DNA from 3 places in the Nitratireductor kimnyeongensis genome. Region 3 is predicted to be linked to each of the others. Evidence: predicted binding sites of a transcription regulator. Region 3 holds the regulator's gene; each other region holds the start of a gene.
What was found. The regulator LexA, encoded in region 3, represses DNA repair genes until DNA is damaged. The targets are predictions, from matches to a motif close to TGTTCNNNNTGTGTTCNG.
Positions count from the first base shown of each region.

Region 1: KW403_RS17110 (single-stranded DNA-binding protein) is a predicted target of LexA. The motif match lies at 1,581-1,598, and genes of this name have one in related genera.
Region 2: rhuM (RhuM family protein) is a predicted target of LexA. The motif match lies at 1,529-1,546, and genes of this name have one in related genera.

Region 1 covers NZ_CP078143.1:3,607,383-3,610,661, forward strand. Annotated here, with positions in the region: gene uvrA (excinuclease ABC subunit UvrA) at 1-751, opposite strand, end outside; gene KW403_RS17110 (single-stranded DNA-binding protein) at 1,703-2,197, shown strand; gene KW403_RS17115 (hypothetical protein) at 2,226-2,639, shown strand; gene KW403_RS17120 (molybdopterin molybdotransferase MoeA) at 2,768-3,279, opposite strand, start outside.
Region 2 covers NZ_CP078143.1:1,792,742-1,796,020, reverse strand. Annotated here, with positions in the region: gene pheT (phenylalanine--tRNA ligase subunit beta) at 1-483, shown strand, start outside; gene rhuM (RhuM family protein) at 490-1,509, opposite strand; gene KW403_RS08525 (Gfo/Idh/MocA family protein) at 1,726-2,715, shown strand; gene KW403_RS08520 (cell wall hydrolase) at 2,730-3,161, opposite strand.
Region 3 covers NZ_CP078143.1:3,742,616-3,745,894, reverse strand. Annotated here, with positions in the region: gene KW403_RS17770 (NAD(P)H-hydrate dehydratase) at 157-1,683, shown strand; gene lexA (transcriptional repressor LexA) at 1,759-2,478, opposite strand; gene KW403_RS17760 (MarC family protein) at 2,577-3,209, opposite strand.

The DNA.
Region 1 (3,279 bases), 140 kb from region 3:
TTGCCGTTGCCTCATCGGAGAGAGGTTTATCGGCAAATTCCGCGACCGCCAGTCCCTCGGCAAGCCTTAGACAGGTCTCAAGCGAATCCGCCAACCGTGTGGCGAGATCGTCGCGCACCACGACCCGGTCCACCACGACGTCGATGTCGTGCTTGTATTTCTTGTCGAGTGCGGGAACGTCGGCAATCTCGTAGAACTCGCCATCCACCTTGACGCGTTGAAAGCCCTTTTTCTGGAGCTCGGCCATTTCCTTGCGGTATTCGCCTTTGCGGCCGCGCACGATGGGCGCCAGGATGTAAAGCCGCGTGCCTTCCTCCAGAACCATAACCCGGTCGACCATCTGACTGACCGTTTGGCTTTCGATCGGCAATCCCGTGGCCGGCGAATAGGGAACGCCCACCCGCGCAAAAAGCAAGCGCATATAGTCGTAGATCTCCGTCACCGTTCCGACGGTCGAGCGAGGGTTTTTAGACGTCGTCTTCTGCTCGATGGAAATGGCTGGCGAAAGCCCGTCGATCTGGTCGACATCGGGTTTCTGCATCATTTCCAGAAACTGGCGCGCATAGGCCGAAAGGCTCTCCACATAGCGCCGCTGGCCTTCGGCATAAATAGTGTCGAAGGCGAGCGACGACTTGCCGGAACCCGACAGACCGGTCATGACGATGAGCTTCTCGCGCGGCAGGTCGAGATCGACATTCTTGAGATTGTGCTCGCGCGCGCCGCGAATGGTGATGGACTTGTGTTCTGGCATGCCCCGTCGCTGCCTGTTTTGAGAAACCGGATGGGCCGGCAGCACGCCGGTCTGTGCATCATGTAGGAAGCGGGATGCAAATGTCGACCGCCGGGTCGGAATGACACCGTGCCGACAGCGCTTCGCCGCGAGCGCCCCCGTCTCATCAGTTTGAGACGAAAACGCATATCTCCCTTTAACACGTGCTCCCCGGCGTTCCGCAAGGAAAAAGAACAAAAAACGAACGCTCTCCTGACAATTTTGCCAGACCCGACCATGCGATCGAGAAAATGCGCCAGGTTACAGCTGATCACATTTGCCGGCTTGGCAAGGCATTTTCTTGACCGCTACGCCCCGAAGGCGCAGTATATCTCGGTCAGCGCTCGTGGTTTGAGTGCGCCGTGGAAATGCCTGTGGGCATATCTGCAAGCACGGTCTGCCTGAGCAGGCAAACACCGAGCAATGGCCGAAACGCGAAGAAGGAGCAGGGTATGACTCCACCTGACCGATCCCTAGGGCTTCGCCTGGATTGCGAAGCCACAGCCGGCTGATCGGTTCAAGACACATTCGACGCTTGTCGCGGAAAATGTGTTTCGATACCGATCCATGGTGATTGACGTTTCTGGAGAACGCGATCGCCGGCAGGCATGACAACGCTGGCGGCTGGCTGCCCCCTAAAATCAAAACTCTTTGAAGACAGGGTTGTAAAAAGCCCTGCCTGATGACACCGGTAAACCATTCCCGGTATGGAGGGTCGGAAGACCCGGAGCCCCGTGCGACCAAAAGGCGGCGGGGCTTTTCTCTCACGTTGCGTGCGCGGGAGCGGGTGCATTGACGCTGATCATTGAATGTGAACATAATAAGAACAAATGAGCTGTGGACGAGAGCCGGAGCACCGCAGGCGGAGCGCGCGCGGGAGCGCGGCTTTCGATAAAGTGCGCAGCAGATTTCGGACAAGCGTGGAGAAGCGTTATGGCGGGCAGCGTCAACAAGGTCATTTTGGTGGGAAATCTGGGTGCAGATCCCGAAATTCGCCGGCTAAATTCCGGCGATCCGGTGGTTAATATGCGCATCGCCACCTCTGAAACCTGGCGCGATCGCCAGTCGGGTGAGCGCCGTGAGCGGACCGAGTGGCACAATGTCGTGATTTTCAACGATAATCTTGCCAAGGTGGCCGAGCAATATTTGAAGAAGGGCGCCAAGGTTTATATCGAGGGCCAGCTTCAGACACGCAAATGGACCGACCAGAACGGTCAGGAACGCTACACGACTGAAGTTGTATTGCAAAAATTCCGTGGCGAACTGCAGATGCTCGACACGCGCGGGCAGGGCGGCGACAATCAGGTCGGTTATAGCGGCGGTGGCAATCGCGGTTCCGATTTCGGCCAGTCAGGCCCTGCCGATACCAGCGGTGGCAGTGGCGGAGGCGGCTACTCGCAGAACCTCGACGACGAAATCCCGTTCTGATCGGCATCTGAATCTATGGAGACCCGGCATGATCACTCCGCCCCATGACGGTAGACATGGTTTTCGGGCGGGCGTTGCCGGGTCCGTTATGCTTGCACTCATAATCGCACCATCAGCGCTTGCTGGTGAAGCGGACATTGTGGACGTCAACGTCATTGCCGAATCAGCAGGGACGTACAGTTTTGAGGTCACGGTCGAGCATGCCGATGAAGGTTGGGAGCATTATGCGGACCGGTGGGACGTGCTCGACAATGCCGGCAATGTCCTTGGTTCGCGCAAGCTACTGCACCCGCATGTCAGCGAACAGCCATTTACCCGCAGCCTGTCCGGCGTCACGCTGCCGGATGGTCTTACACATGTCACCATTCGTGCACACGACAGTGTTCACGGCTATGGCGGCAAGGAGATGAAGGTTTCCATCCCCGCACAGACGGGGCAATAGAAGCACGCATCTGCCACTTCGCTCTGAGCCCTTCTTTCCCGTCCGCGAAGGCGGCCGGTCACCGGAGATGGAACAATCCGCGCGCCTTTCTCCCTGGACGCTAGAGGATGGTTGCTCAGAGGTGGGGATCAGCCAAGCATCAGAACGCGGCAGCGGGAACCCGGTTCGGCAGCTGGTGCTCCTGGCTCACGCACAATCAGCGCATTGGCGGCCGCCAGGGTCGTGAGCATGGAGGAATCTTGCAGGGGAAAGGGTGTCGCAATCAGTCCTTCGGGGCCTGCAGCAACCGAAGCCCGAATATAATCGCGGCGCTCGTCATTTTCACGCAGGGGCGTGGCCAGAACCGCTGCCCGCAGATCGGGCGTGTGGTTGCGCTGCCCCAACCGGGCAACAAGCGGTCTCAGAAACAGCTGCGCGCACACCAGACTTGAAACAGGATTGCCGGGCAGGCCGAGAACGCGCATCTCTCCCAGCCTGCCGAACATCAGTGGCTTGCCCGGTCGCATCGCGATCTTCCAGAAGTCGAGTGACATGCCCGCTTCGAGAAGGGCCTGCCGCACGAGATCACGGGCGCCGACGGAAGCTCCGCCAAGGGTGACCAGAACATGCGCCCCTGCATCTGCAGCTTTCCGAACCGCGG
Region 2 (3,279 bases), 1.8 Mb from region 3:
GCATGGTATCACCCCGGCCGCTCGGGAACGATCCGTCTTGGGCCGAAAATCGTGCTCGCCACATTCGGCGAAATTCACCCCCGCACGCTGGAAGCGCTGGATGCTTCCGGTCCGATCTGCGGTTTCGAGGTTTTTCTCGACGCGATCCCGGAGCCGAAGGCCAAGGCAACACGCACCAAGCCGCGTCTCGAGCTTTCGCCCTTCCAGCTCGTGCGCCGCGACTTTGCGTTCGTTGTCGATAAGGCTGTGGAAGCTGCAACCATCGAGCGCGCGGCAGCAGCGGCCGACAAGAAGCTTGTCACCGGTGTGCGCGTGTTCGACATTTTCGAAGGCCCCTCGCTCGGTGAAGACAAGAAGTCCGTCGCCATCGAAGTCTCGATCCAGCCGCGCGAAAAGACGCTGACGGATGAAGAGCTTGAAGCCATCGCCGGCCGCGTCGTCGCCAATGTCGGCAAGCAGACCGGCGGCACGCTGCGGGGGTAGGTTCGTTCAGCGGCGCCCTTTCGGAAGCCGTTTCTCTTCGCGGACGAGCGCAGCGATGTGCTCGTCCGCTTTTTTGTGGCGCTCGATCTTTTGCTGTTCGGAGAACCGCTCGAATTCCGCGCGCGCATGATCCTTTGCAGCGTCCGCGCTCACACTGCCACCCGATCGCAGGACGGCCCGGCCAAGGTTTGCGAGCTGCTGGTCGAGAAGCCGCATTGCATCCTCCATGACAACCAATCGGCCCACCTTGGCCTGATCATCGAAAATATCGAGGAGAATGGTGGTCAGGCGGTTGAGCTCGCTGATTTCGGCCTCGGCGAGGTAATTCTTTGAGACAGTCACGTCCCGCTTGCGGATCGTGTCGCCGGGCCAGCTTTGCAGCCCCATATTCTCGAGGCGATGATCAGCGCGTGCCATCACCACTTCCGAGGGTGTCTGCGAAACAACCGCATGGATCAGCTTGGCCTGCGTTTTCTGGAAGAAGCTCTGCGCCCTGGCGGTGCTGCCGTCATAGTCCTGGCAGAGAGCGCAGATGGCTTGCAGTTCACGATAGACATTGGCCTCATCAGAGCGAATGTCGCGGATGATCTCCCGCAATTCGGCGATGCGGTCGCGCTCCTGCTTGAGGCGCGCTGAATCCACCACAAAGCCGCTGCGCGCAAACTGAACCAGAATCCCGGTTGCCCAGCGCCGGAAAAGGGTCGCTTGCGCGGAGGAGACGCGGTAGCCAACCGAAATGATCATGTCGAGGCTGTAGAGCGTGACTGGTTTCGTCGACCGAGCAATTTGCATTTTTTGCAAATTGCTCTCCTGCTCCAGTTCCCCCTCGGCGATCACATTCGAAATGTGCCGGGATATAACCGAGATATCACGCCCGAAAAGCCGCGCAATCTGTTCCTGCGTCATCCAGAGCGTTTCGCCCTCATAGCGAATGTCGAGCCGCAGGCCCTTTTCACCATCGTAGATCAGAAACCGGTCTCCAGTTTCTGCATCTTCCACGAGATGGACGGGTTCATCCGCTGTCATGCGCCTCTCCAGGGGTTTTCAGAACATTAGCAGAACAAAATAGCGCGCGAAACCTTGCCGGTTTTCAATCCCCGGCATAGAGCGGATCACCGTTTCATAGAAGCGCTGCTCCGCTCAATCCTTCCCTCTGTTCCGGCATTTGTGCGGACGTCAGGTGATTCCACCTGACTGCAAAATGCTTTATGTGTTTGCCTGCGCAAAACAGGAGGAAAGTGCATGTTCCGTTGGGGCGTTCTTTCGACGGCCAGGATTGGCCGCGAGCAGGTGATTCCGCAGATTCAGGATTCGGAAAATGGAGTCGTCACGGCTATCGCCAGCCGCGATTCCTCGAAGGCGCAGGCCGTGGCGGACCGCTTCGGCATCCCCCACGTGTTTTCTTCCTACGATGCACTCCTCGCCTCGCCCGAGGTCGACGGCGTTTACATTCCGCTGCCCACCTCCGATCACGTGGCCTTTGCCATCAAAGCGGCAGACGCCGGAAAGCACGTTCTGGTGGAAAAGCCTCTGGCGCTCGACGCCAAGGAGATTGCCCGCGTGATCGAAGCGCGCGACCGCAACAATGTGGTGGTGTCAGAAGCCTTCATGGTCACCTATCACCCGCAATGGCGCAAGGTGCGCGACCTGATCGCCGAAGGCGCCATCGGGCGCTTGCGGCATGTGCAGGGCGTGTTCTGCTACCACAATGTCGATCCCGACAACATGCGCAACAAGCCGGAGCTTGGCGGCGGCGGCCTGCCGGATATCGGCGTCTATCCCACGGTGACGACGCGCTTTGCCACCGGGCTGGAGCCAGGGCGCGTGCAGGCGGTTGTGGAGCGCGACCCCACCTTCGGCACCGACATCTATTCAAGCGTCAAGGCCGATTTCGGCTCCTTCGAACTCAGCTTCTATGTGTCGACGCAGATGGCGCTGCGGCAGAGCATGGTGTTCCACGGCGACAGGGGCTTCATCGAGGTCAACGCGCCCTTCAACACCCCGGACTATGGCGACACGCGCCTGACGGTCTTCAGCGCCGACCACAACAGCGCCAACATCTTCCGTTTCCCACGCGCGCGCCAATATCGCTTGCAGGCGGAGGCGATCGTGCGAGCGGCCCAGGGCAGCGCGGAGGCAACGGTCTTCACACTTGAAGACTCAGTCAAGAACCAGAAGCTGGTCGATGCGATCTTCCGTGCTGGCGCGCATGATGGCTGGGAGGTCGTTTAAGGATCAAGGTCAGCTCAAACCGGCCCTCCGGTCTTTCTGGCGAAGAAGATGTGCCGGCCTATGCGCCCAAGCTTTTGCAGACGCCGCGCCCACCTCGGACGAACATAGCTGGCGTGGTAGTGCGTAGCCGCGCCGAAGGCCTGCAGATCGCCATCGACCGAAGCCGCTTCCCTTGTGCAGTCAGAGAGGCAATTCTGCATGGAAGCGGCAACCTCCCGGGCGCGCCGCCAGGGTTTTTCTTCCTTTGGAAGAACAGCCACACCGGTGCATGTAAAGGAGAACTGGCAGCGATAGGGCCTGTGCGCGTTCTGAAACACGACGCCACAAATGGTGCTGGGGTACGATGCGGAGCGAACGCGGTTTACAATGACCATCGCAACCGCCTTCTGGCCGTCTACGGGCTCGCCGCGCGCCTCGTGATAGACTGCTGCTGAAAGGCAGGTCATCTCGGCCTCCCTGATAAAGGACGGCAGCATCGGATTGAACGTGGAATATCGATGCGGACGAGACTCCTCGCCCAAAAGCTCTGTTATCGTTCTGAAAGTGGAGGGAAAAATCGTCTCA
Region 3 (3,279 bases):
ATTGTGCCACCCGAAAGGCATAATCACACGGGTTTTCAGGCTGTGACTTGTTGCGCGCGGCGCTCCGGGAAGCATCAATGAACAGACACGGTGCTCAACACAGTGTGTAGTCTGCTTAAAAAATATGCAATGCGCTGAAGAAAGCGGCAGAATGTGATGCATTTGGAGGTAGTCACGCCTGAAGAGATGGGCAGAGTGGACCGTGCCGCCATCGCCCCCGGACCGCACGCCGGGTATGGTCTGATGAGGAATGCGGGCGCGGCGGTGGCAGGCGAAATCCTCGCTCGCTATGCAGAGGCAGAAGGCTTCTTCGTCTTGTGCGGCCCCGGCAACAATGGCGGTGACGGCTATGTCGTTGCGCGCCTCCTGGCTGAACGAGGTCTGGAGGTTCGCGTTTTCGCCGATGCCGGACCGGCCACGGGCAGCGATGCCGCGCTCGCGCTTGGCGACTGCCCGGTAAAGCCGGAGCCATTGTCGGCCTTCCAACCCAGACGGGCTTGGCTCGTGGTTGACGCATTGTTCGGTGCGGGTCTGAAGCGCCCCGTGGAAGGAGGGGAAGCCGCCATCATTGCAGAGGTGAGCAATAGCGGGCTTGCTGTGGTTGCCATCGATCTGCCAACCGGCTTATGCGGGTTGACCGGAAAGCCGCTCGGGTCAGCCTTTTCAGCGGACCTGACTGTCACGTTCTTTCGTAAAAAGCGCGGACATCTCCTCGTGCCGGGGAGGCAAATTTGCGGTGATCTTGTCGTAGCGGATATCGGCATTGCCGACAGTGCGCTTCATGCTGTCGGCTGCAAGGTTTGGGAAAACCAGCCTCCGTTGTGGCGGCCAATCTGGCCGAAAATCACCGCAGGCACCCACAAATATTCGCGTGGTCATGTGGCGGTGGTATCCGGTGGGGCCATCACGACCGGGGCAGCGAGACTTTCAGCGCTCGCAGCGGCGCGTGCGGGGGCAGGTGCCGTGACAGTGCTTTCGCCCGCCAACGCGCTTTCGATCAACGCTATGCATCTGACGTCGATCATGTTGCGCAAAGCAGATACGGTGAGCGAGTTGCAGGCATTTCTTGTTGACCGCAAACCCTCCGGGGCCCTCCTGGGACCAGGTGCCGGCACAGGTGGGCGAACGCGCAGTTTCGCACGCGCGCTTCTCGATCAGGCGACTGAAGCGAGCGGGCTGGTCTTCGATGCAGACGCGATCACTGCTTTTCGTGACCGGGCGGATGTGTTTTTTGGAATGATCAGGGCTTCCGCCGGCAAGGTGGTTCTCACGCCGCATGAAGGCGAGTTCGCCCGACTTTTTCCCGAACTTCAAGACGGAACAGGCGTTTCCAAAGTGCAGCGCGCCCAGGAAGCGGCCGAGCGATCGGGCGCAACCCTTGTGCTCAAGGGATTTGATACGATCGTGGCGGCACCCGACGGGCGGGCCGCAATCAATGTGAATGCCACCCCGCATTTGGCGACCGCTGGATCTGGCGATGTGCTGTCGGGAATTATCGCAAGCCTGATGGCTCAAGGGATGCCGGCTTTTGAAGCGGCGTGTGCGGGGGTGTGGGTTCATGCAGAAAGCGGTCGAACATTCGGGTATGGATTGGTCGCCGAAGACCTGCCGGATCTGCTGCCAGAGGTGTTGCAAAGATTGTTTTATAAGAAGGTGACCCCGTCAGCCCAAGCGAGATCCTGAGCGAACTCCTGGCCGCATTCATGAAACAGGGAACCAGGCGGGGTAGGCAAAACAGACGCCCCTCCGCCAGCAGGTTCAATAACGCCGCATCAAGCCAACCAGCCGTCCCTGAACCTTTACCCTATCGGGACCGAATATCCGTGTCTCATAAGCCGGATTGGCGGCTTCGAGGGCGATGGACGCTCCCTTGCGACGGAAACGTTTCAGGGTCGCTTCTTCCTGATCGACCAGGGCGACGACGATCTCGCCGGGATTGGCGGTCTGGGTTTCGCGGATAATCACCGTGTCGCCATCGAAGATGCCGGCCTCGATCATCGAGTCGCCCTTGACCTCCAACGCATAGTGATCGCCCCCACTCAGCATGTCCGGAGGCACGGCGATGGAATGGGTCTGGTGCTGAATGGCATCAATAGGAACGCCCGCAGCAATGCGCCCCATGACCGGCACAGACACGACACCGGCAATGGCGTCATCGTTGCTTGCTGCCGGCTTGGGCGGGGCAGGAGGCGCTTTGCCGAGACTGCCCTCAATGACGCTGGGCGAAAACTTGCGTGCGCCGGCATTCAGGCCCGGTGCAATCGAATCGGGCAGGCGCAACACCTCCAGGGCACGAGCCCGGTTGGGGAGCCGGCGGATAAAGCCGCGCTCCTCAAGAGCGGTGATCAACCGGTGAATACCCGACTTCGACGCAAGGTCCAGCGCCTCCTTCATTTCATCGAATGAAGGCGGGATTCCAGTCTCCTTCAGCCGCTCCTGGATGAACAGGAGAAGTTCGTGCTGCTTGCGGGTCAGCATGGGCGCCACCGAGAATCAGTTAAAAACAAAACCAGAACATACTCTATATGTTCCAGTTGTGTTCCGCAACTCCCGGTGTTGTCGTTCGACGTCTGCCGTCACGGCGCGCTGAACAGAGCCTTTGCGCCATCGGCTACGAACTGCACGGCAAGAGCTGCAAGGATCACACCGAGAAGTCTCGTCAGTATCGATCGTCCTGTCTCGCCGAGGAAATGGTCGACGCGGTCTGCAAGTGTGAACACCGCATAGGTAATGGCGATGGTCGTCAGAAGAATTCCCAGCAATGCTGCGGTGCCGACGAGGCCGCTGAAGGATCCGGAAAGAAGCACGGTGGCAGAGATCGCGCCTGGACCGGCAATCAGGGGAATTGCCAGCGGAAATGCGGCGATGTTTCGGATCATGTCTCGGGTGATTGCGCGTTCAGCACTCTTTTCATGCCGCTCCTGGCGACGTTCGAAGATCATTTCGAAAGCGATGAAGAAGAGGAGCAGTCCGCCGGCGACGCGGAACGCCGGGAGCGTGATACCAAACACGGAAAGTATGGCGCTGCCGGCCACGCCAAAGAGGGCTAGGACCGCAAAGCCGATAGTTGCGGCCCGGACGGCGACCTGATTGCGCTCAGATCGATTCATCCCGACCGTCAGCGCGAGAAAGAGCGGTGCCAGGCCCGGTGGGTCCACGGTGACCAGCAGTGTGACGAACGCGTTGAATAAGGTCTCGTAACCTGCCATCGGGGCCTCCCTTGAGACTGTCTAACCCAGTTGGGAGGCTTCAGAAAAGCTCTGATTATCAGCGTGTGTG